One region of the Streptomyces sp. Ag82_O1-12 genome, then DNA from elsewhere that is predicted to be linked to it. Evidence: riboswitches for the same ligand, from Rfam matches in the RefSeq annotation. Region 1 holds a riboswitch; each other region holds the start of a gene.
The links. Region 1 has a riboswitch for cyclic di-AMP ahead of QOL88_RS15930 (LysM peptidoglycan-binding domain-containing protein). Riboswitches for the same ligand answer to the same signal wherever they lie in the genome.
Positions count from the first base shown of each region.

Region 2: it holds a riboswitch for cyclic di-AMP, as region 1 does, so the genes downstream of both, QOL88_RS23225 (transglycosylase SLT domain-containing protein) here and QOL88_RS15930 (LysM peptidoglycan-binding domain-containing protein) in region 1, are expected to answer to the same signal.
Region 3: it holds a riboswitch for cyclic di-AMP, as region 1 does, so the genes downstream of both, QOL88_RS18760 (M23 family metallopeptidase) here and QOL88_RS15930 (LysM peptidoglycan-binding domain-containing protein) in region 1, are expected to answer to the same signal.
Region 4: it holds a riboswitch for cyclic di-AMP, as region 1 does, so the genes downstream of both, QOL88_RS34005 (M23 family metallopeptidase) here and QOL88_RS15930 (LysM peptidoglycan-binding domain-containing protein) in region 1, are expected to answer to the same signal.

Region 1 is NZ_FXUW01000001.1:3,501,180-3,506,823, reverse strand. It holds gene QOL88_RS15945 (nucleoside triphosphate pyrophosphohydrolase) at 1-934, shown strand, start outside; gene QOL88_RS15940 (cytochrome P450 family protein) at 1,190-2,497, shown strand; gene QOL88_RS15935 (LysM peptidoglycan-binding domain-containing protein) at 2,619-3,608, shown strand; cyclic di-AMP (ydaO/yuaA leader) riboswitch at 3,837-4,003, shown strand; gene QOL88_RS15930 (LysM peptidoglycan-binding domain-containing protein) at 4,007-4,699, shown strand; gene eno (phosphopyruvate hydratase) at 4,985-5,644, shown strand, end outside.
Region 2 is NZ_FXUW01000001.1:5,045,656-5,051,299, forward strand. It holds gene QOL88_RS23210 (glycosyltransferase family 2 protein) at 1-1,088, opposite strand, end outside; gene QOL88_RS23215 (GNAT family N-acetyltransferase) at 1,110-2,174, opposite strand; gene QOL88_RS23220 (HAD family hydrolase) at 2,367-3,215, shown strand; gene QOL88_RS23225 (transglycosylase SLT domain-containing protein) at 3,179-3,958, opposite strand; cyclic di-AMP (ydaO/yuaA leader) riboswitch at 3,962-4,139, opposite strand; gene QOL88_RS23230 (polyprenyl synthetase family protein) at 4,641-5,644, shown strand, end outside.
Region 3 is NZ_FXUW01000001.1:4,099,844-4,105,487, reverse strand. It holds gene QOL88_RS18785 (MarR family winged helix-turn-helix transcriptional regulator) at 1-394, opposite strand, end outside; gene QOL88_RS18780 (GTP cyclohydrolase II) at 513-1,154, opposite strand; gene QOL88_RS18775 (MarR family winged helix-turn-helix transcriptional regulator) at 1,288-1,803, opposite strand; gene QOL88_RS18770 (dihydrofolate reductase family protein) at 1,881-3,011, shown strand; tRNA gene QOL88_RS18765 (tRNA-Met) at 3,077-3,150, shown strand; cyclic di-AMP (ydaO/yuaA leader) riboswitch at 3,439-3,595, shown strand; gene QOL88_RS18760 (M23 family metallopeptidase) at 3,607-4,647, shown strand; gene QOL88_RS18755 (aldo/keto reductase) at 4,874-5,644, shown strand, end outside.
Region 4 is NZ_FXUW01000001.1:7,468,065-7,473,708, forward strand. It holds gene QOL88_RS34000 (alpha-galactosidase) at 1-1,741, shown strand, start outside; cyclic di-AMP (ydaO/yuaA leader) riboswitch at 2,050-2,211, shown strand; gene QOL88_RS34005 (M23 family metallopeptidase) at 2,216-3,130, shown strand; gene QOL88_RS34010 (DUF6250 domain-containing protein) at 3,300-4,016, shown strand; gene QOL88_RS34015 (SGNH/GDSL hydrolase family protein) at 4,162-4,947, shown strand; gene QOL88_RS34020 (TetR/AcrR family transcriptional regulator) at 5,153-5,644, opposite strand, start outside.

The DNA of each region.
Region 1 (5,644 bases):
CACCACCAGCCACCGCGTCGCCCCCGGCCTGCTCTCCTGGCCCGCCTGGCAGGCACTGCACGCGGCCGACCGGGTGCTGTGCGCGGACGGCACGCACCCGCAGCTGCCGTACCTGCGCGAGGCGGGGATCCCCGTCGCCGAGGCGTCCCCGACCGCCCAGGAGCTGGTCGACGCCTGCGCCGGCGGACACACGCTGGTCGTGGTCGCGACCGGCGAGGGCGAACCGGTCCTCACGGACGGCCTGGCCCGCCTCGCCGGCACCGGCCGTATCGCCATGCCCGAGCTGGAGCTGCTGCCCGCCTCCTACGACCTGCCGGGCGCCCGGCTCCTCGATCTGGTCCAGGTCATGGACCGCATCCGCGCCGAATGCCCGTGGTCTTCCCAGCAGACCCACGAGGGTCTGGCCAAGTACGGCATCGAGGAGGCGTACGAACTCGTCGAGGCGATCGAGGAGGGCGACCGTGACGAACTGCGCGAGGAGCTCGGTGACGTCCTCCTCCAGGTCGTCTTCCACGCCCGCATCGCCGAGGAGGGCCGCCCGGAGGACGGGGAGGAGCCCTTCTCCATCGACGACGTGGCCGGCGGCATCGTCGCCAAGCTGATTCACCGCCATCCGCATGTCTTCGGCGACGCGACGGCCACCACCCCCGAGGAGGTCAAGGAGCACTGGCTGCGCACCAAGGCGGTCGAGAAGCAGCGCACCTCGATCACCGAGGGCATCCCCCTCGGCCAGCCCGGCCTGGCCCTCGCCGCCAAACTGGCCTCCCGTGTCCGCACGGCGAACCTGGACATACCCCTCCCACCCGTCGAGGGCATCGGCTACGACCTCCTGGCCCTGGCCGTCCGCGCCGAGTCGGAGGGCGTCGACCCGGAGGCGGCTTTGAGAGCGGCGGCCCGCGCGTACCGGGACGCGATCAGAGACGCCGAGGGCTGAGCGGCCCGGGGACGGAGACCTGGGCTCCCGGAAGCCGGAAGCCGGAAGCCGGGAGCCGGAAGCCAGGAGCCAGGAGCCAGGAGCCATGAGCCGGAAGCCGGAAGCCGGAAGCCAGAAGCCATGAGCCGGAAGCCAGGAGCCATGAGCCGAACGCTGGGCGCCGGGAGTCAGGAAGACGGACGGCCAGCCCCAGGAAAGCCCAGCCCAGCCGCGACCGAGGCAAGAGCGCTCCCGGAAGCCGGATACCGTCGAGCCGTGACCGACCAGCCCCAGCCCAGCACACCCGCGACCACTCCCGACCTCTTCACCTGGGAGTTCGCGAGCGACCCCTACCCCGCCTACGCCTGGCTCCGCGAGCACAGCCCCGTCCACAAGACGCGGCTCCCCAGCGGTGTGGAGGCCTGGCTGGTCACGCGGTACGCCGACGCCAAGCAGACGCTCGCCGACCACCGGCTCTCCAAGAACCCCGCGCATCACGACGAACCGGCGCACGCCAAGGGCAAGACCGGGATCCCCGGGGAGCGCAAGGCCGAGCTGATGACGCATCTGCTCAACATCGACCCGCCGGACCACACCCGGCTGCGGCGGCTCGTGTCCAAGGCGTTCACGCCCCGCCGGGTCGCCGAGTTCGCGCCGCGGGTGCAGGAGCTCGCCGACACCCTCATCGACGGGTTCGCGGAGAAGGGGTCAGCCGACCTGATCCACGAGTTCGCGTTCCCGCTCCCCATCTACGCCATCTGCGACCTGCTCGGTGTCCCGCGCGAGGACCAGGACGACTTCCGCGACTGGGCGGGCATGATGATCCGTCACCAGGGCGGTCCCAGGGGCGGCGTCGCGCGGTCCGTGAAGAAGATGCGCGGCTACCTCGCCGACCTCATCCACCGCAAGCGGGAGGCGTTGCCCGCCGAGGCCGCCCCCGGCGAGGACCTCATCTCCGGTCTCATCCGCGCGTCCGACCACGGTGAGCACCTCACCGAGAACGAGGCGGCGGCCATGGCCTTCATCCTGCTGTTCGCCGGTTTCGAGACGACCGTGAACCTGATCGGCAACGGCACCTACGCCCTGCTCACCCACCCCGGGCAGCGCACACGGCTCCAGGCGTCCCTCGCCGCCGGGGAGACCGGCCTCCTGGAGACCGGCGTCGAGGAACTCCTCCGCTACGACGGCCCGGTCGAACTCGCCACCTGGCGTTTCGCCACGCAGTCCCTCACCCTCGGCGGGCAGCGCATCGAGGCCGGCGACCCCGTCCTCGTGGTCCTGGCCGCCGCGGACCGGGATCCGGAGCGGTTCGCCGATCCGGACGTGCTGGACCTCTCCCGCCGCGACAACCAGCACCTCGGCTACGGCCACGGCATCCACTACTGTCTCGGCGCCCCGCTCGCCCGTCTGGAGGGCCACACCGCGCTCGCCACCCTGCTCACCCGCCTCCCGGACCTCCGGCTCGCCGCGGATCCGGCCGAGCTGCGGTGGCGCGGCGGCCTCATCATGCGGGGGCTGCGCACGCTGCCGGTGGAGTTCGCACCGGTAGCACCGGCTGGACGTGACGAAACATCAGACCTGTGATCTTCACGTGATCTGCGCGGCATGAACTTGTGACAAGTGATCGACTGCCGATACGTTCACCCATCAACGCGGCGGGGAATCACGCCGCGTCGGTCACTGCTGTCTCGCGAAAGGTCTCCGTATGCTCTCCGGGAACGGTCGGCACCGTCGCCCCCGCCAGGCTCCGGCTCTCCTCGTGGCGGCCGGAGTGACCGGCTCCGCCATCGCGATCCCGCTCCTCGGGGCCTCCGGCGCCAGTGCGGCCGACGGCACGACCTGGGACCGGGTCGCGGACTGCGAAACCGGCGGCGCGTGGAGCCAGAACAGCGGCAACGGCTACTACGGTGGCCTGCAGTTGTCCCAGGAGGACTGGGAGAACCACGGCGGCCTCGACTACGCCGCGAGCGCCGACCTGGCCAGCCGCTCCCAGCAGATAGCCGTGGCCGAGAGAATCCTCGCCGACCAGGGGGTCGGCGCGTGGCGCACCTGCGGACTGCTCTCCGGGCTCGAGCAGGGCAAGGACTCGGACTCCGGCGCGTCCGGTTCATCCGACTCGTCCGGCCCGACGGACTCGCCCGGCCTGCTCGACTCGCTCGGGTCGTCGCCCTCCGCGAGCCCTTCCTCGTCCCCGTCGTCGTCCGACACGCCGTCGGACACGTCGTCGGACACGGAGGATGAAAAGACTAAGTCGGACAAGTCGTCTGAATCCGCTGACTCCGCGTCGCGGGACCAGGGGTCCGGTGGTTCTCCGTCGGCCACTCCGGAGAGCGGCGAGGCCGGCAACGCGCGGCAGGGTGACGAATCCTCGGCGCTGACCGACACCGGCTCCGGCCGCCATCGCGGCCCCAGTGCCGACGAATCCCTCCCGTCCGACAGCGGCCGTGCGGACGAGTCCACGGGCCGTCACGCCTCGGGCGGTGACGAGGGCTCCGAAGAGGGCTCCGGTGACGCCGTCCAGGGCGATTACATCGTGGGAGTCGGCGACAGCCTCTGGTCCATCGCCGACTCCCTTGACGTCAGCGGCGGATGGCACGCGCTCTACGTGGGCAACGAGAAGGCCGTCGGTACCGACCCGAACCTCATCCAGCCCGGTCAGAAGCTCACGGTGGAGGGCGAAGGGGACGAGAAGTAGCCGTTCGGGCAGTGCGGAAACGGGGGCGGAAGTCGCCCCGAAACCGCGCGAGTTCGCGTCATATTTCGCGGCGAATGTCCTGTTTGGGGCCCGTGAGAGATAGATCTCAGAAGCCTTGATCGTCTTTGAGATTCCGTGGATCGCGTGTCTACGGTCGTGACCGCTCGTCACCGCGAGCCCCGGCTGCCGCAACGCCGAATCCTGCCAGCGGCCGTACGGGAACAGTCGTCGCGTCAAGCGCCGTAGGCAGGAGCGGGGGACCCAAGGTAGGTGCCCGACCGGACAGTTGTGCCGGAAGGGCTTGGGGTGAAGCCGTGTCCCGGGAGGGGCGCGGCCGGGCAACTCAACCGGCCCGAACCCGACAGCTCACCTCGCAGGCGTCGGTGAGGGGATCCACCATGCTGTTTTCCGGCAAGGGCACGCACCGCCGTCCGTCCAAGGCCTCTCGGGCCATCGCCATCGCCGGTGTCACCGGTGCCGCCGTCGCCGCCCCGCTGATGGCGGCCGGCAACGCCTCCGCCGCCACCTCCTCCGAGTGGGACGCCGTCGCCCAGTGCGAGGCCGGCGGCAACTGGTCCATCAACACCGGCAACGGCTACTACGGCGGTCTGCAGTTCTCCGCCTCCACCTGGGCCGGCTACGGCGGCACCAAGTACGCCGCCACCGCCGACCAGGCCACCAAGGAGCAGCAGATCGAGATCGGCGAGAAGGTTCTCGCGGGTCAGGGCAAGGGCGCCTGGCCGGTCTGCGGCAAGGGCCTGTCGAGCGCCGGTTACACCGGCGGCGGCTCCACGAACGACTCGGGCAGCTCCTCGCAGAGCCAGCAGCAGAGCACCGAGTCCCGTGAGACCCAGCAGCCGGCCTCCCGCTCCGACGAGCGCCCGGAGGCCAAGAAGACCGTCACCACCCCGACCGGCAAGAAGGTCAAGAAGGGCGACGGCGAGTACAAGGTCGTCAAGGGTGACACCCTCAGCTCGATCGCCGAGGACAAGAAGGTCAAGGGCGGCTGGGAGAAGCTCTACCAGCTGAACAAGGACATCATCGACGATGCCGACCTCATCTACACGGGCCAGCAGCTGCACCTGAAGTAAGCAGCGGCTCACCGGACCCGCCAGGGTTCCGGCCCGCCCGGACCCGCCCAGGGTCCACAGGCTCCCCGTCCCGGTGCGTCATCCCCCGTACGCACCGGGGCGGGGTTTTTCGGCAACCGGCTTTGTTCCGTTCGGAAACAATTTACTCTCGGTTCTGTCCATGGGGTGGGCGACCCGGTGGCCGATCGTCCCGAGCCGGTTAGGCTCATGTCGCGAGCCACCGGGCCCGCACCTCGCCGGGTCCACGCGACCCGCGTCACCGCGTCACATAAGAAGGAGATGCTCGTGCCGTCCATCGACGTCGTCGTAGCCCGGGAAATCCTGGACTCCCGAGGCAACCCCACGGTCGAGGTCGAGGTCGGCCTCGACGACGGCAGCACCGGTCGTGCCGCCGTCCCGTCCGGCGCCTCCACGGGCGCCTTCGAGGCCATCGAGCTCCGCGACGGCGACTCGAACCGCTACCTCGGCAAGGGTGTGGAGAAAGCCGTCCTCGCGGTCATCGAGCAGATCGGCCCGGAGCTGGTCGGCTATGACGCCACCGAGCAGCGCCTGATCGACCAGGCGATGTTCGACCTGGACGCCACCGACAACAAGGGCTCCCTCGGCGCCAACGCCATCCTCGGCGTCTCGCTCGCCGTCGCCCACGCCGCCTCCGAGGCCAGCGACCTGCCGCTGTTCCGCTACCTGGGCGGCCCCAACGCGCACCTGCTGCCGGTGCCGATGATGAACATCCTGAACGGCGGCTCGCACGCCGACTCCAACGTGGACATCCAGGAGTTCATGATCGCCCCGATCGGCGCGGAGTCCTTCTCCGAGGCCCTGCGCTGGGGTGCCGAGGTCTACCACACGCTGAAGAAGGTCCTGAAGAGCAAGGGCCTGGCCACAGGTCTCGGCGACGAGGGTGGCTTCGCCCCGAACCTCGGCTCCAACCGCGAGGCCCTCGAC
Region 2 (5,644 bases), 1.5 Mb from region 1:
AGGCCGCGGGGCAGCCTCGCGAGGAACGCCGGCAGCAGCGCGGGCCGGTTCACGAGCACCGCGGTGAGGTACGCCGTGAGCCCGGCGCCGTAGCCGTACGCCTGGGTCTCCAGATCCCGCCAGGTCTCCCGGTGGTGGTGCCACACCAGGGCGTACGGCGTGTAGTGCAGCCGGTGGCCCTGGGCCAGGACGCGGACGAAGCCGTAGAGGTCGTCGCCGCCCCGGGCCGCCGTGCCGGCCCCGGTGGCCGGGTCGAAACCGCCGACGGAACGCAGCACCGCCGTGCGGAACGCCATGTTCGCGCCCGAGCCGAACCGCCCGGCGGTGAACGGGAACAGCGGCTCGTCGCCCGGCGGACGCGCAGGGTCGTACGTCCTTGGAGTGAAGCCTTTCGCGAAGCCGCCGTGGCTCTCCAGCAGCACCTGGGCCGGGGTCGTCAGCCGCGCCGGCAGGATCAGCCCGGTGCTGCACCCGAGTCCCGCGTCGGCGGCGAAGGGCGCGGTCAGCTCGGTCAGCCAGCGCGGGTCGGCGACCACGTCGTCGTCGGTGAAGGCGACCACCTCGCCGCGCACGGCGTCCAGCCCGGCGTTGTGCGCGGCTGCGAGCCCCGGAACGGGCTCACAGACGTACCGCACGCGCTCGGCGTACTTCCGCTCGACCAGTTCCCGCGTCTCGTCCGTGACCGGCGCGTTGTCGACGACGACGATGTCGAACCGCGGATGGTCCTGCGCCAGCAGCGAGTCCAGCGCCCGGCCCAGCTGCCCGGCCCGCTCCCGGGTCGCGACGACGACGGTCGTGAACGGCGGCTCCCCGGGTCCGCCGAAGACGGCCGCCCCGCACTCCGCCCGCGCCCGCCCCGCCAGCACGGCCTTCGCGTCCGCCCCCTCCGGTACCCGTCCGAGCAGCGTGCCCACGGGCCGGCCGCCCCTCCTGACCAGGACGAACACCTCTCCGTGCGTCACGGGCGGACTCCCCGGGCCGGGTCTGAGCACCGCCTCGTCACCATCGAGGTCCAGCTCGGCGACCTGCACCGCCCCGATGTCCAGGAACCGCCGTATCTCCTCCTGCGCACGCGCCGAACCGGCCATGCGCCCACCCCCCTCGTGAAGTCAGCTGCGGCGCAGCCGAGCCGCGCCCTTCAGCGTCCGCGCGGCCAGCGACGCGAGCTGGGGCCTGCTGCGGACGAAGCTGTGCGCGCGGCGTGCCGGTTCGCGGCTCAGCCAGTGCAGTGCCGCGCCCGCCCCCGGACGGGTCACCGCACCCTCGTACACGGGCAGTTCGCCCGTCTTCAGCGCGTCCTTGTACTCGGCCGCGCCCCTGCCCAGGTCGAGCGTGCCGATCCCTTCGGCGGCCGCCGCCTCGGCCATCCGCAGGTGCAGCACCAGACCCGGCGAGAACTTCGCGAACTCCGGGTCGTAGGCCGGGAACCAGCAGGCCAGCACCGAGGCCGAACGCAGCCCGAAGTGCGCGGCGACGGGCCGCTCACCGGCGTACAGCACGGACAGCGTGCCGCTGCACTCCGGCGCCCGGGTCCGGGCCAGCTGCCCGACGAGCCGGTTGATCCACTCCTGGGCGAACCGGTCCCGGCGGCCGGTCCTGCGGTACTGCGCGGACTTCCACTCCATGAGCGTGCGCAGCGCGGCCGGATCGCGTTCGTCGAACACGAAGCGCAGCTCGCCGGCCTGCCGGCCCAGCCTGCGCTCCTTGGCCAGCGTGGTCTTCAGGAACTTCGGCGACTGCGCGCGCAACACCGACTCGTACGTCTCGTAGCCCTTCTCCACGTCGATGACGTAGGTGGCGTACTCCTCGGCCGCGTACCGGACGAACAGCCGCTGCTCGGCCTCCAGATTGTCGAAGGCGAAGCTCGACAGCGAGCATGCCTTCAGCAGTTCGCCCGTCTCCAGGTCGAGGCCGGGCCGCAGGATCGCGCCCTGCGCGTCGGAGACACCGAGCCCGATCGCCCGGCCCTGGCCCAACGGGCCCCGCTCGTAGGGCAGGAAGCCGACCGGCTCCGGCCCCTCGTACACCACGGCGATGCGGGCCCCGGGCCTGACCCGGCCGACCGCCTCTGTGAACTCCGGCTCCATGAAAGGGTTGCGCGGTGCCTCCGAGGCGGCGCGCAGCGCACGCCAGCGCTCCCTCTCCCCTTCGCCGAGCTCCCCGTGCCCAGCCACGCGAATGCGCCCACTGCTCAACCTGACCCCCCGATCAAGTCCCCCCTGGACACTTGGAAGGTACCGCTCTATGCGGCCCCAGGGGTAGGTAGCGGAGCATGTTGTTGCCAACTGGTACAGAGGCCTTCAACCGGGCAATCGGCGTCCACCGAGCGATGAAACGAAGGGCCGCACTGTCCGTATTCTCTGATCATGGCCGCACCCCTCGCATATTCACTCATCGCCACCGACCTGGACGGGACGCTGCTGCGCGGCGACGACACCCTCTCCGACCGGTCCCTCGCCGCGCTCGCGCGGGTGGCGGACGCCGGTGCCCAGCACCTCGTGGTGACGGGCCGGCCGGCGCCGAGAGTGCGGCCGCTCCTGGACGACCTCGGGTGCACCGGGCTCGCGGTGTGCGGGCAGGGCGCTCAGGTGTACGACGCCGGCGCGGACCGGCTGCTGTGGTCCATCACCCTGGACCGGGAGCTGGCCGAGGCCGCCCTCGGCAAGATCGAGGCCGAGGTGGGGCAGGTGTACGCGGCGGTCGACCAGGACGGGGTCGACGGGCTCACGCTGATCGAGCCGGGGTATCTGATGCCGCACCCGACCCTGCCCGCCGTGCGCGTCGACCGGCGCGAGGAGCTGTGGGGCGAGCCCATCAGCAAGGTGCTGCTGCGCCATCCCCATCTGTCGGACGACGAGTTGGCGGCGACGGCCCGCTCGGTGGTCGGCTCGCTGGCGACGGTGACGATGTCGGGGCCCGGCACGGTCGAGCTCCAGCCGTGCGGGATCACCAAGGCCACGGGTCTCGCGCTGGCCGCCGAGCATCTGGGGCTGCGGCCGGCGGACACCATCGCCTTTGGTGACATGCCCAACGACATCCCGATGTTCGACTGGGCCGGCCACGGCGTCGCGATGGCGAACGCCCATCCCGAACTCAAGGCCGTGGCCGACGAGGTCACCCTGTCGAACGAGGACGACGGCATCGCCGTCGTCCTCGAGCGACTGCTGGGCGGTACGGCTCAGTACGGGCCGTTGACGTTGTCGATCGAGCCGTAGCGGTCGGCCGCGTAGTTGCAGGCCGCCGTGATGTTGGCGACCGGGTCGTACGGGTCGAAGGAGGTGCCGTCCACGTGGTAGGCGGCGAACGTCGGGTCGATCACCTGGAGCAGGCCCTTGGACGGGGTGCCCGCGACGGCGTTGGAGTCCCAGTTGTTGATGGCCTGGGGGTTGCCGGACGACTCGCGCATGATGTTGCGGTAGATGCCGTCGTAGGAGCCCGGGATCCCCTTCTGCGCCATGATGTCCAGCGACTCGCGGATCCACCCGTCGAGGTTGTCCGCGTAGGTCTTCGCGGACGCCTGGGTGGCCTGGGCGACGCCGCCGGCGGGCTTGGCGGCCGGCTTGGCGGGGGCGGACGACGGGGTCGCCGTCTTCTTCGCCGCGTCCGTCTTGGTGGTCTTCACCGTCAGCTTCAGACCCGGGTGGATCAGCTTCGGGTTGTCGCCGACGGTGGCGCGGTTGTCCTTGTAGAGCTGCTTCCAGCCGCCCGAGACGTCGTACTTGTCCGCGATACGGGCGAGCGAGTCGCCCTTGACCACGGTGTACGTGAGGGACTTGGCGGGCTGGGCCGCCCGCGGCACGGACTGTGCGGCGGCGGGTGCGCTCTGGGGCTCGGCGGCACTCGCGTGGGTGGCGCCGAGAAGCGGAAGGGTGAGTGCTGCTCCGCCGGTACCGGCGGCGATGATGCCTCGGGTCAGCGGGTTGGTTCTGGGGCGACGGTGCTTGCCTCGTGCGGCCATGGCGATGTTCCTCTCCGGCGCCTGCGAGGTGAGCTGTCGGGTTCGGGCCGGGAGGTGCCCGGCCGCGTACGGCGCTGTGTGCCGTGCGCGGCTTCACCCCGAGCCGTGCCGCTGTGCGGACCGGCGACTTACCTGGGTCCCCCGCTCCTGCCCTGCGTGAGTGAGTCGGTTCCGTGGGAAGTCCGGGCGGCGGCAGGATTAGGCGTCCGCCGGACAGGGCCGGAACGTATGCGAGAGCACATGTCGGGAACAAGCACCTCAGTCACATATCGCGCGGTTGACCTTGGTCGGGGGTGTTTGGGCCGCTTGATCCTTTGCGGGAGCCAAGGCTCAACTGGCTTTCGGGGGAAGGCGTTAGGGGCAGCTGTCGCGGGGAGGGGGAAAAGCGGAAGGAGTGATTCAACTCACTGATCACGAGTCCGTAGGGCAATTTCCGCCAAGGGGAATTCACCGACTCATCACGGCAAATCGTGCATAACTCGCTACCCCTGGGTAAGTCGATAAATATCTGTTCTTATAGGTTGATCGAAAACATAACGGTCGTGATCGGATACCACCCGGCCTGTAGTCATGGGTGCTGGCGGTGATCGAAACGTGACCGGATACGCTGACTCGAGTGAGGGCAGCGACCTATCGACAATCCGCGTAACCACCGGCAGACACAGCAGACAGGAGACCCCTCGTGACCGACGTCGGGCCGTTCGGGCTGAGCGTGCGGGACCAGGCTCTGGAAGCCGATGTCCAGGCCGGACTGGCGGCTGTCGAGGAAGGCTTGCTCGAGGCCACCAAGAGTGAGGTGCCCTTCATCACGGAGGCCGCCCAGCATCTGGTCCGGGCCGGCGGCAAGCGGTTCCGCCCGCTGCTCGTGATGCTCGCCGCCCAGTTCGGGGACCGCCACGCGCCCGGCATCGTGCCGTCGGCCGTCGTCGTGGAGCTGACCCACCTCGCCACGCTCTACCACGACGACGTCATGGACGAGGCCGCCGTGCGCCGCGGCGTCGCGAGCGCGAACACCCGCTGGGGCAACTCCGTCGCGGTCCTCACCGGCGACTTCCTCTTCGCCCGCGCCTCGCACATCCTGGCCGACCTCGGCCCGGAGGCCGTGCGGGTGCAGGCCGAGGCGTTCGAGCGGCTGGTGACCGGCCAGATCCTGGAGACGGCCGGACCGCAGGACGGCCGCGACCCCGTCGAGCACTACCTGGACGTGCTGGGCGGCAAGACCGGCTCGCTCGTCGCGGTGTCGTGCCGGTTCGGCGCGATGATGTCCGGCGCCGACGAGACGGTCGTGGACGTCCTGACCCAGTACGGCGAGCGGCTCGGCGTCGCCTTCCAGCTCGCGGACGACGTCCTGGACATCGCCTCCGACTCCCACGAGTCCGGCAAGACCCCCGGCACCGACCTGCGCGAGGGCATCCCCACGCTGCCGGTGCTGCGCCTGCGCGAGCGGGCGGCCCGGCTCGGACTCGCCGAGGACATCGCCCTGTGCGAGCTGCTCGACTCCGACCTCACCGACGACGCACGGCACGCCGAGGCCCTGCGCCTGCTGCGGGCCCACCCGGCGTTGGAGCAGGCCCGGCAGGACACCGTCCGCTACATCCAGGACGCCCGCTCGGCGCTGGCACCGCTGCCGGAGTGCACCGCGAAGGCGGCGCTCCTGGAGCTGAGCGACGCGGTGGTGCACCGGGC
Region 3 (5,644 bases), 600 kb from region 1:
CCGCGGTCAGGGCCTGGGCGCGGCGGCCGGCGACGTCACCCAGGACGTGCTGTCCGTGTGTCGTGAGCCACAGTTGGACCTCCCGGCGGGTGTCCGGGTGCGGGGTCCGTTCCAGCAGGCCGGCCGCCGTGAGGCGGTCGCAGAGGCGGCTGGCCGTGGGGAGGCCGATGTCCAGACCGTCCGCCAGCGCCGTCAGGTTCAGGCCGGGCGCCGCCTGTACGGTGCGCAACGCCCGCAACTGGTGCAGGGACAGGCGCAGGGACGCGTCCTGCGCGGCGATCGACCACAGCGCCGTCAGACTCTCCACGGCATCGGTGATCTGCGATGCGACGGTCTCCGGGCCGTCGCCCGGGCCCCTCGCCCGGTGGTTGCCGGGGCCGCCGAGATCGGTCACGAAACGGTCACTTCCATAAAGCTCCGGGTACTGATGAGGTCGCCCTCTCTCAAAGGCTGTACCCGATGAACCGAGGGGCAAGCAGCCCGGTTCGGAGCCCGGTCGGACCGGGGGCGGCTCAGCCGGCGCTGAGCTCCGTCAGCGCGGCGAGCGGCAGCGTGTGCTGCGTCTGGAGGACCTTCGCGCGCAGGTAGCGGACGTTGTGGGCGGTGGTGAAGACGCCCGTGGGGATCCGGTCGCGGACGTCGACGCCCAGGGACCGCAACTGGTCCGCTTTATCGGGGTTGTTGGAGAGCAGGTTCAGTTCGCCGATGCCCAGGGCCCTGAGCATCTGGGCCGCGGCCGTGTAGTCGCGGGCGTCCTCGGGCAGCCCGAGCGCCGCGTTCGCCTCGTACGTGTCGAGCCCCTCGTCCTGGAGGGCGTACGCGTCGAGCTTGTTGTAGAGGCCGATGCCCCGGCCCTCTTGGCGGAGGTAGAGGAGCACGCCGCCGCGCTCGGCGATGCTCTCGACCGCCTCGCGCAGCTGCGGGCCGCAGTCGCAGCGGGCCGAGCCGAACACGTCCCCGGTCAGGCACTCGGAGTGCAGCCGCACCAGCGGGACCGGGCCGGGCTCGCCGAGGACCACGGCGACGTGCTCCTGGCCGTCGGCCAGCCCGTGGAAGGTGACGAGCTCGGCGTCGGCCTCGTAGCCGTCGTGGAAGCGCAGCGGGACCCGGACGCGGGAGCGCGGGGTGGCGATGACGGCAGGGGTGTCGGGCATGCGGGGCCTCCGGGTTCCGTTTCCTGTTCGGCTGCACAGCCGTATTGCTTCAGATTTGAAGCAGATCCACGATCATGACCCTACTCGTGCTTTAAATTTGAAGCAATGAGGATCCGACTCTGTGTGACGCGCGTCACGAACAGGCCGGCGACGACCTGCGCCGCCATGGCACGTCGTCCGCCGCCGGCCGGGTCCCGTCCTCCTGGAGCCCCTGTGCGATCGCCGCGGAGATGTCCTCCAGCTGCCCCACCTGCTCCTCGCTGAGCCGGTCGAACAGGAAGCCCCGCACGGTCTCGACATGCCCGGGCGCCGCCCGCTCCAGCACGGCGAACCCCTCGTCCGTCAGCGCCGCGATGCTGCCCCGCTTGTCGTGGGGGCAGGCCTCGCGCCGCAGCATCCCGTCCTTCTCCAGCCGCGTGACCGCGTACGTCAGCCGGCTGCGCGTGATCTTCAGCCGCTCGGCGAGATCGGTCATGCGCAGCCGCCGTTCCGGGGACTCCGACAGGACCGACAGGATGGAGTAGTACAGGTGCGGCATGCCGGCGTCCTGCTGGAGCTGCCGGTCGATCGCGTCCTCCAGGAGCAGCGAGGCGGCGATGTAAGCGCGCCAGGCGCGCTGCTCATCGGGGCTGAGCCAGCGAGTCGTCATGCCGCCAGTGTAGGTTTGTTTCAAACTTGAACCAAGCCCTGTCCCGTCCCGCCGTCCCGACCAGCCGCGGAGCACCGATGCCTCACCCGTACGTCCTGCTGTCCGCCGCCGTCTCCCTCGACGGCTACCTGGACGACACCGGACCCGACCGGCTGCTCCTGTCCAGCCCGGCCGACTTCGACCGGGTCGACGAGGTCCGGGCCTGCGTCGACGCGATCCTGATCGGCGCCGGCACCATCCGCGCCGACAACCCGCGGCTGCTAGTGAACTCGGAGAAGCGCCGGGCCGCCCGCACGGCCGCGGGCAAGCCCGAGTACCCCCTCAAGGTCACCGTCAGCGGCTCCGGCGACCTCGACCCGGACGCCCGCTTCTGGCACACCGGCGGGGAGAAGGTCCTCTACACCACCGACCAGGGCGCCGAGCGTGCCCGCGCCCTGGGCCTGGCGGCGGACGTCGTCCCGCTCGGCGACGACCTCGACTGGCGGCGGCTGCTCACGCACCTGCACGACGTCCGGGGCGTAGGGCGGCTCATGGTCGAGGGCGGCGGCCTGATCCACACCCAGCTCCTCACCCAGGGCCTCGCCGACGAACTCCAGCTGGTCCTCGCCCCGCTCTTCGTGGGCGACCCCCGGGCCCCCCGTCTCTTCGGCCCCGGCGGCTACCAGGGCGGCCGGCTCCGGCTGCTGGAGTCGCGGCAGATCGAGGACGTCGTCCTGATGCGCTACGAGCCGACCGCCCCGGGCACCGGCCGGCTCCCCACCGCCGCCGACCATCACTGGCTGGCCCTAGCCTGCCAACTGGCCGAGCGCTGCCCGCCGTCGGACACGGCGTTCAGCGTGGGCGCGCTCGTGGTCGCCGCCGACGGCACGGAACTGGCCCGCGGTCACTCCCGCGAGGCCGGCGACCCGGTCGTGCACGCCGAGGAGGCGGCCCTCGCCAAGCTCGACCCGGCCGACCCGCGCCTGCCCGGCGCGACGGTGTACAGCAGCCTGGAGCCGTGCGCCCGCCGCGCCTCACGCCCCGCTCCCTGCGCCCGGCTGATCCTCGACGCGGGCGTACGGCGGGTCGTCACGGCCTGGCGCGAGCCGGACACCTTCGTGACCGACGCCGACGGCAGCGGCCTCCTCGCGGCCGAGGGGGTGGAGGTCGTCGTCCTCCCGGAACACGAGGAGCGGGCCAAGGCCCCGAACCGTCATCTGCCGGGCTGAGCACGGCCCGGTCGGTGGGTGTGTGCGAGTGGTCCCGCGGATGGCGTACACTGGTGACACAACGACGCGGGGTGGAGCAGCTCGGTAGCTCGCTGGGCTCATAACCCAGAGGTCGCAGGTTCAAATCCTGTCCCCGCTACTGAAGGCCGAGGGCCGGAATCCGAAAGGGTTCCGGCCCTCGGTGCGTTCCTCGACACCTGATCACGTTCGGTGAGCGAACCACCCCGTTCCGCATAACAACTGACACACCGTCAAAACCCGTCAGTCACTTACGATGCGGCCAACTCGCCCGATTTAAGCCGGTCATGGCAGGTAAGTCCGCGCGAAAAAGGTTAATGATCAAGTGGAATCGCTGGAATACCCCTCGCGCCTCCATTAACGTTCGATAACGCAGCGCGGTCGTCCCAGCCGTCACAGAAGGCGGCTCCGTGCGCACGCGCCGAATCCCGAAAGGGAACCGGGGAACCACCACTTGGGGTGAATCGGGCGGATACCACCGTGGAAGCACGGCAGGTATACGCGCGTAGGAGACCTTCCTGCTCCGAACCCGTCAGCTAACCCGGTAGGCGAGAAGGAAGGAAAGGAGCACGCCCACGTGGCGTCCAACCGGCCTGCCCCCGCGGCCCCGTACGCGCCGAAGCGCGAGAACGACACCTTCGGCTTCGACGGTCAGCGCACCGACGAGGGCCCGTTCCAGGAGTGGAACCCCACCGAGGAATCCATCCGTCCCGTCCGTGGCCGGCATCGCGTCACCAAGCAGCGCGGCGGAGGTCTCGCCCGCAGCTCCACCGTCCTGGGCGTCGGCGTCATAGCCGCCGTGGGTGCCGGCGGCATGGCCAGTGCCCAGACCGGCAAGCCCCCGGTGTCCATCTCCGTGCCGGACCTGCCCTCGGTGGGTTCCCTCATCTCGGACGACGACACCCCCGAAGGTTCCGCCACCCCGCTCAGCAGCCTCGGCACCGCCACCGCGGACACCGCGAAGGGCACGTCCGGCGCCCGCGCCGGTGCCGGTGACGCGCTGCGTGCCCGGATCATGGCCCAGGTCGAGCACCAGCAGGAGCAGATCGAGACCAAGGCCGCCGAGGACGCCGCGGCCGCCGCCGAGAAGGCGGCCAAGGACGCGGTCGCCAAGGCGGAGAAGGAAGCCAAGGCCAAGGCCGCCGAGGCCAAGCGGAAGGCCGAGGAAGAGGCGAAGAAGAAGGCCGAGGCCGAGCGGCTCGCCGCCCTCGCCAAGCAGTACACGCTGCCGACCTCCTCGTACACCCTCACCTCGACGTTCGGCGAGGCCGGCGCCTACTGGTCCTCCGGCCACCACACCGGTCTCGACTTCGCCGCCCCCACGGGCACGCCGATCAAGGCTGTGCACAGCGGCACGATCACCGAGGCGGGCTGGAACGGCTCCTACGGCTACAAGACCGTCCTCACCCTCGATGACGGCACCGAGATCTGGTACGCGCACCAGTCCTCCATCGGCGTCAGCGTCGGCCAGAAGGTCGGCACCGGCGACGTCATCGGCCGCGTGGGCGCCACCGGCAACGTGACCGGGGCGCACCTGCACCTCGAGGTCCACTCCGGTGGCTCCGCCAGTGGCATCGACCCGATGGCCTGGCTGCGGGGCAAGGGACTGACTCCGTAAGCAGTGCGTGTTCGTTGAAGCATCGGCGGCCCTGACGACGACCTGTCGACTTCAGGGCCGCCGGCTTTGCTGTGTGGCGTGGCGTCGTGTCGTGTGGCGCGGAGTGGTGTGGCGTCGCGTGGCGTGGCGTCGCGTGGCGTGGCGTCCTGTGGTGTGGCGTGGTGTTTACGGGAGTTTTGCGTCCGTTGCGGAATGAGGTGTTCCTGCGCGGTCGTTGACACCGAGCATGACGTCTCTTCGCAAGCTCGGTACTTCCGACCTCGAGGTCTTCCCCCTCTCCCTCGGCGGCAACGTCTTCGGCTGGACCGCCGACCAGGACCGTTCGTTCGCCGTCCTCGACGCCTACACCGCCGCCGGCGGCAACTTCGTCGACACCGCCGACGTCTACTCGGCGTGGGTCGACGGCAACCAGGGCGGCGAGTCCGAGACCATCCTCGGCGCGTGGCTCGAGGCACGCGGTAACCGCTCCGACGTCGTCGTCGCCACGAAGGTCAGCCAGCACCCCGACTTCCAGGGCCTGTCCGCCGCCAACATCAAGGCCGCCGCCGACGCCTCCCTGCGGCGCCTGCGCACCGACTACATCGACCTGTACTACACGCACTTCGACCAGCCCGACGTGCCCGTCGAGGAGATCATCGGCGCGCTCGACGAACTCGTGAAGGCGGGCAAGGTGCGGCACATCGCCGCCTCCAACATCTCCGCCGAGCGGCTGCGGGCGTCCCTGGAGTTCTCCGACCGCGAGGGCCTCGCCCGGTACGTCGCCCTCCAGCCGCACTACAACCTGGTCTCCCGTGACACCTACGAGGGCGAGCTGCAGGACCTCGCCGAGCGGGCCGGCCTCGCGGCCGTTCCGTACTACGCGCTCGCGTCCGGCTTCCTCACGGGCAAGTACCGGCCCGGTACGGAGGTCGAGAGCGCGCGGGCGGGCGGCGCCGCCAAGCATCTGGAGACCGAGCGGGGGCGGAGGGTTCTCGACGCCCTCGACGAGGTCGCCGGG
Region 4 (5,644 bases), 4.0 Mb from region 1:
GGACCTCGCCATCACGCTGCACTACCGCATGCGCTCCTCGACGGACGTCGTCGAGCGGTGGGTGACCCTGGCCAACCGCGGGCCGGCCCTCGAACTGCTGCGCGCCGACTCCGCCACCTGGACCCTTCCCGACCGCGACGCCTGGCGGCTGTCCCAGCTGCACGGCCGCTGGGGCGCCGAGTCCCGGCTGACGCGCTCCGGTCTCACCCACGGCGAGAAGGTCATCGGCAGTCGCCGCGGCCACACCTCGCACCAGCACCTGCCGTGGGTCGCCCTCGACACCCACGCCACCGAGGAGCACGGCGAGGTCTACAGCTGCGCCCTCGGCTGGTCCGGGTCGTGGCGCATCGCCGTGGCCCAGCTGCCGGACGCGCGCGTGCAGATCACCGGCGGCGCCGGCCACGACGACTCGGGCCTGCTGACGCTGGGCACGGGGGAGTCGTACACGACCCCCGTCTTCGCCGGGCTCTGGAGCGACGGCGGCTTCGGCGGGGCCAGCCGCGCCTGGCACGCCTACCAGCGGGCGCATGTCGTCCCGGACGCCGAGCGGGACCGGCCGGTGCTGTTCAACTCCTGGGAGGCCACCGAGTTCGACATCTCCGAGGAGCAGCAGCGGGCGCTCGCCGAGCGGGCCGCGGCCATGGGAGTCGAGCTGTTCGTCGTCGACGACGGCTGGTTCGGGGCGCGCACCAGCGACCGGGCCGGGCTCGGCGACTGGACCCCCAACCCCGACCGCTTCCCGGGCGGACTGAAGCCGCTCGCCGACCATGTGCACGGCCTGGGCATGCGGTTCGGGATCTGGGTCGAGCCCGAGATGGTCAATCCGGACAGCGACCTGTACCGCGCGCACCCCGACTGGGTCCAGTACCAACCAGGACGAAAGCGGACGGAATTCCGCAATCAGCTCGTGCTCAACCTCGCCCGCGAGGACGTCCGGGAGTACCTCTGGGAGCAGCTCCACGGGCTTCTCTCCAGCGCTCCCGTCGACTACGTCAAGTGGGACTTCAACCGCTGTTTCACCGACGCCGGCTGGCCGGACGACCCGTACCCGCAGCGGCTGTGGGTCGACCATGTGCACGGCCTGTACGCCCTGCTGGACCGGCTTCGGGCCGCCCACCCGGGCGTGGCCTTCGAGTCCTGCTCGGGCGGCGGCGGCCGGATCGACCTCGGTGTGCTGAGCCGCACGGACCAGGTGTGGACCTCGGACAACACCGACCCGCTCGACCGGCTCGCCATCCAGCACGGCTTCAGTCAGATCCACCCGGCCCGGGTCATGGCCGCCTGGGTCACCGACAGCCCGAACGCCATGCTCAACCAGCGGGCCAGCTCCCTGCGGTTCCGGTTCGTCAGCGCCATGGCCGGGGTGCTCGGCGTCGGCGGCGACCTCACGCGGTGGACGGAGGAGGAGCTCGCCGAGGCGCGGGAGTGGGTGGCGCTCTACAAGGAGATCCGGCCCGTGGTGCAGCGCGGCGACCTGTACCGGCTGCGTCCCCCGGAGGGCGGCGCCAGTGCCGTGCAGTACGTCCTCGGCGACGAGATCGTCGTCCTCGCCTGGCTCCAGGCGCAGCGCTACGGCGAGCCCGTGCCGGCGCTCCTGCTGCGCGGTCTCGACCCGGCATCCTCGTACGAATGCCTCGAAACGGGCGAAGTTCACCGAGGGGCCGTACTGCTGCATCACGGACTTCGCGTCGGCCTGCGCGGGGATCTGGACGCCGCGGTCGTCCGGCTTAAGCGGAAGTAGTCGTTCTGTCCGAATAGGGAGCTTAGGCCGCTAAGGGATAACGTGCCCCGATCGTCAAGGAGATGAGGCCGGGGTGCGTGACCATCGTCATATTCGTGACGATGTGTTGTCGCCATGTTCACGTAATTCTGGCGTTATTCAGGCCCATTGACGAATGGCGGAGATCGGTAATCCACGCTCGGTGACGGCACTTGTGCCGACGCGTCAGGAAAAACACCGTCACGGGCAACCGCAAGCTTGTCCTATTGCGTCGTGGTCGCTTACGTTCCACACCAATCCGGACGGACGCCTAATCCTGCCGCCGCCCGGAGCCCCACACACTGACCCGACGTACGGCAGGAGCGGGGGACCCACAGGTAAGACGCCTGTTCCGGTTCCCGGAACGGCTTGGGGTTAAGTCGCGCCACGGCGCGGCCGGGCATCTCCAGCTCGCACCCGACAGCTCACCTCGCAGGCGACGGAGAGGAATTCGCCATGCCCGCGAAGGGTAAGCACCGCCGCCCCAAGACCCAGCGTTTCACCCGCTCCATCGCCGTCGCCGGAACCGGCGGAGCCGCCCTCGCCCTGCCGCTCATGGGGGCCGCCGGCGCCCACGCCGCCACCCCGCAGTCGGCTCCCGAAAAGGCCGTCCAGTCCGCTCCGGCCGCCGAGAAGAAGGCCGCCGAAAAGGCCAACGGCGCCCGCTCGTACACCGTGAAGGCCGGCGACTACCTCGCGAAGATCGCCGACGACCAGAACGTCGACGGCGGCTGGAAGAAGCTCTACTCGGACAACCGCGACGCCGTCGGTTCCGACCCGTCGCTGATCCACCCGGGCCTGAAGCTGTCGATCGGCAAGAAGGCCGCGGGCGCGCCGAAGGCCTCGGCCCCGGCCGCTCCGAAGGCCTCGGCCCAGAAGTCGTCCGCCGAGGAGTCGGCCCCGAAGGCGGAGACCGCCGCCAAGCCGGCCGCCGCCCAGCCCGCGGCCGAGAGCAACTCCAGTGGCTTCACCCTCCCGGTGGACGGTGCCACCGTCGGCACCCCGTACCACATGTCCGGCAGCATGTGGTCCAGCGGCTACCACACCGGTGTCGACTTCGTCGTCCCGACCGGCACCTCCCTCAAGGCCGTCGGTCCGGGCGAGGTCGTCTCCGCCGGCTGGGGCGGCGCGTACGGCAACCAGGTCGTCATCAAGCTGAACGACGGCCACTACGCCCAGTACGCCCACCTGTCCCAGCTCTCCGTCTCGGCCGGCCAGACCGTGACGGCCGGGCAGCAGGTCGGCCTGTCGGGCGCGACCGGCAACGTGACCGGACCGCACCTGCACTTCGAGATCCGCACCACGCCGGACTACGGCTCCGACGTCGACCCGGTCGCCTTCCTGCGCTCGCACGGCGTCTCCGTCGGCTGACCGACCGCACGACCACCTGCCTGACACGCCTCCGAAGGCCGGACCCCGATCCCCGGGTCCGGCCTTCGGTGTGTCCGCGCCCGGCGCCTCAAGGGATCGACAGGGGGCGGCAGTTGAGACACAGTGATCACATCGTGAATGCAAGCGCTTTCTGAAGGAGCTGTGTCCCGTGCCGACCACCCGCAGAACGTTCGCAGCCCTGGCGACAGGAGCCGCTCTGGCGGCCATCGCCCCGACGGGGAGCGCGAGTGCCGCCCCCGGGCGCCGACGGCTCATCGCTCATGACGACTTCTGCCACGGCCTCACCCAATGGGTGCCCGAACTCCAGGACGGCGGCACGGTCACCGCCTCGCGCGGCGTCCTGGAGATCGACGTGCCGAGCGGTGCGACCGTCTGGTTCAGGCAGCGGCTCGAAGGGCCGTACCTGATCGAGTACACCGCGACCCCCGTCTCCGAGGGCGGGGTCAACGACCGGGTCTCGGACCTCAACAACTTCTGGAACGCGACCGACGTCCGCTCTCCGCACGACCTCTTCGCCACTCCGCGCGGCGGGGCCCTCGACGAGTACGACCACCTCACGACGTACTACGCGGGCTACGGCGCCAACTACAACACCACGACCCGACTGCGCCGCTACGTCGGCGAACCCGGTGTCCGCCCCCTGGTCCTCGACTACACCGAGCCGCTGCTGGTCCCGGGCGAGCCGAACCGGGTCCGGATCGTCTCCGACGGCTCCACGGTCCACTGGTGGAACAACGGCCGGCTCGTCTTCGACTACACCGACCCGCAGCCGTACACGAGTGGGCACTTCGCCTTCCGGACCGTCTGGAGCCATTTCCGGATCAGCGGGTTCCGAGTCTGGCGGCTCACCCGGAAACACCTCTGACGAGCGGTGTATTCCGAAGTTGGCGAACACTTTAGGAGTGGCTTATCTCACCGCCCGTCAACCCCTTCCTACGGTCGCGTAAGTCACATTCGAAGGTGAATCATGAGCTGCTGTGGCAGACGATTCGAAGAGTGACAGCAGAGCAGTGATCGGGTCGTACGTGGCGTTGGGGGACAGCTTCTCCGAGGGCGTCGGCGACCCCGGACCCGACGGGGCGTTCGTCGGCTGGGCGGACCGGTTCGCCGTCCTGCTCGCCGACCGCAGGCCCGAGGGCGACTTCCAGTACACCAATCTCGCCGTACGCGGAAAGCTCCTCGACCAGATCGTGGCGGACCAGGTTCCGCGGGCCGTCGACATGGCCCCGGACCTCGTCTCGTTCTGCGCCGGGGGCAACGACATCATCCGGCCCGGCACCGACCCGGACGAGGTGGCCGAGCGCTTCGAACGGGCGCTGGCCCAGCTCACCGCGGTGTCCGGCACGGTCATGGTGACGACCGGTTTCGACACCCGTGGCGTCCCCGTGCTCAGGCACCTGCGCGGCAAGATCGCCACGTACAACGGACACGTCCGGGCCATCGCCGACCGGTACGGCTGCCCGGTCCTGGACCTGTGGTCCCTGCGCAGCGTGCAGGATCGCAGGGCCTGGGACGCCGACCGGCTGCACCTGTCGCCCGAGGGGCACACGCGCGTGGCGCTGCGCGCGGGCCAGGTGCTCGGCCTCGACGTGCCGGCCGACCCCGAGCAGGCGTGGCCGCCGCTGCCGCCGCGCGGCGCTCTCGACATGCGGCGGGACAACGTCGCCTGGGCCCGGGAGTTCCTGGTGCCGTGGATCGGGCGCCGGCTGCGCGGGGAGTCGTCGGGCGACCATGTGACGGCCAAGGGGGCGCTGTCGCCGGACGACATCAGGATGCGGATCGCGCCGGTGGCGTGAGAGCCGCTCCTGCGCGTGCGGGCCGTGCCGGGGTCCCACCCGGCACGGCCCGCACGCGCAGGAGCCCGGGTTTCCGGGGCGGGCCGGGCGGCCCGGGTGGGCCGGGAATGCCGGGGATGCCGACCGGGCCGGGGATGCCGGGAGCCGCAGGGCCGCTGTCGCCGTATCTGCAGCTGTTCCTGTCCCTGTCCCTGTCGCGACACCGTCAGGACGTCGGCCGCTCCCGCGTCAGGCCCAACTCGCGGGCCAGCGCCTCCTCCACCCACTCCTGCGCCCGCGTTCGCGGCACCGCGCCGGCGTAGGACGTCAGCTGCACGGCGAGACCGTCGAGGAGGGCGGTGAGCCGGAAGGCCGTGCCGGCCGGGTCCGGGCAGCGGAACTCGCCTGCCGCCACGCCCTCCGCGATGACCTCGGCGAGCGCCGCCTTCCACTGCCGGTCGAGGTCCTGGGCGACCTCCCGCAGCACGGGGTCGCGCAGCGCCACCGCCCAGCCCTCGATCCACAGCCGCCAGCCCTTGGCGGGGCCCGCGGGGGCGTACCACCGCACGGCCGACCGCAGCCGGCGCAGCGCAGGTGAACGGCGGCCGAGCAGCTTGCGCAGATGCGCCAGGTCGCCCTCCGCCGCGTGCCGGAACGCGGCGGCGACCAACTGCTCCTTCGTCGAGAAGTGATACAGGACCAGCGCGTTGCTCACGCC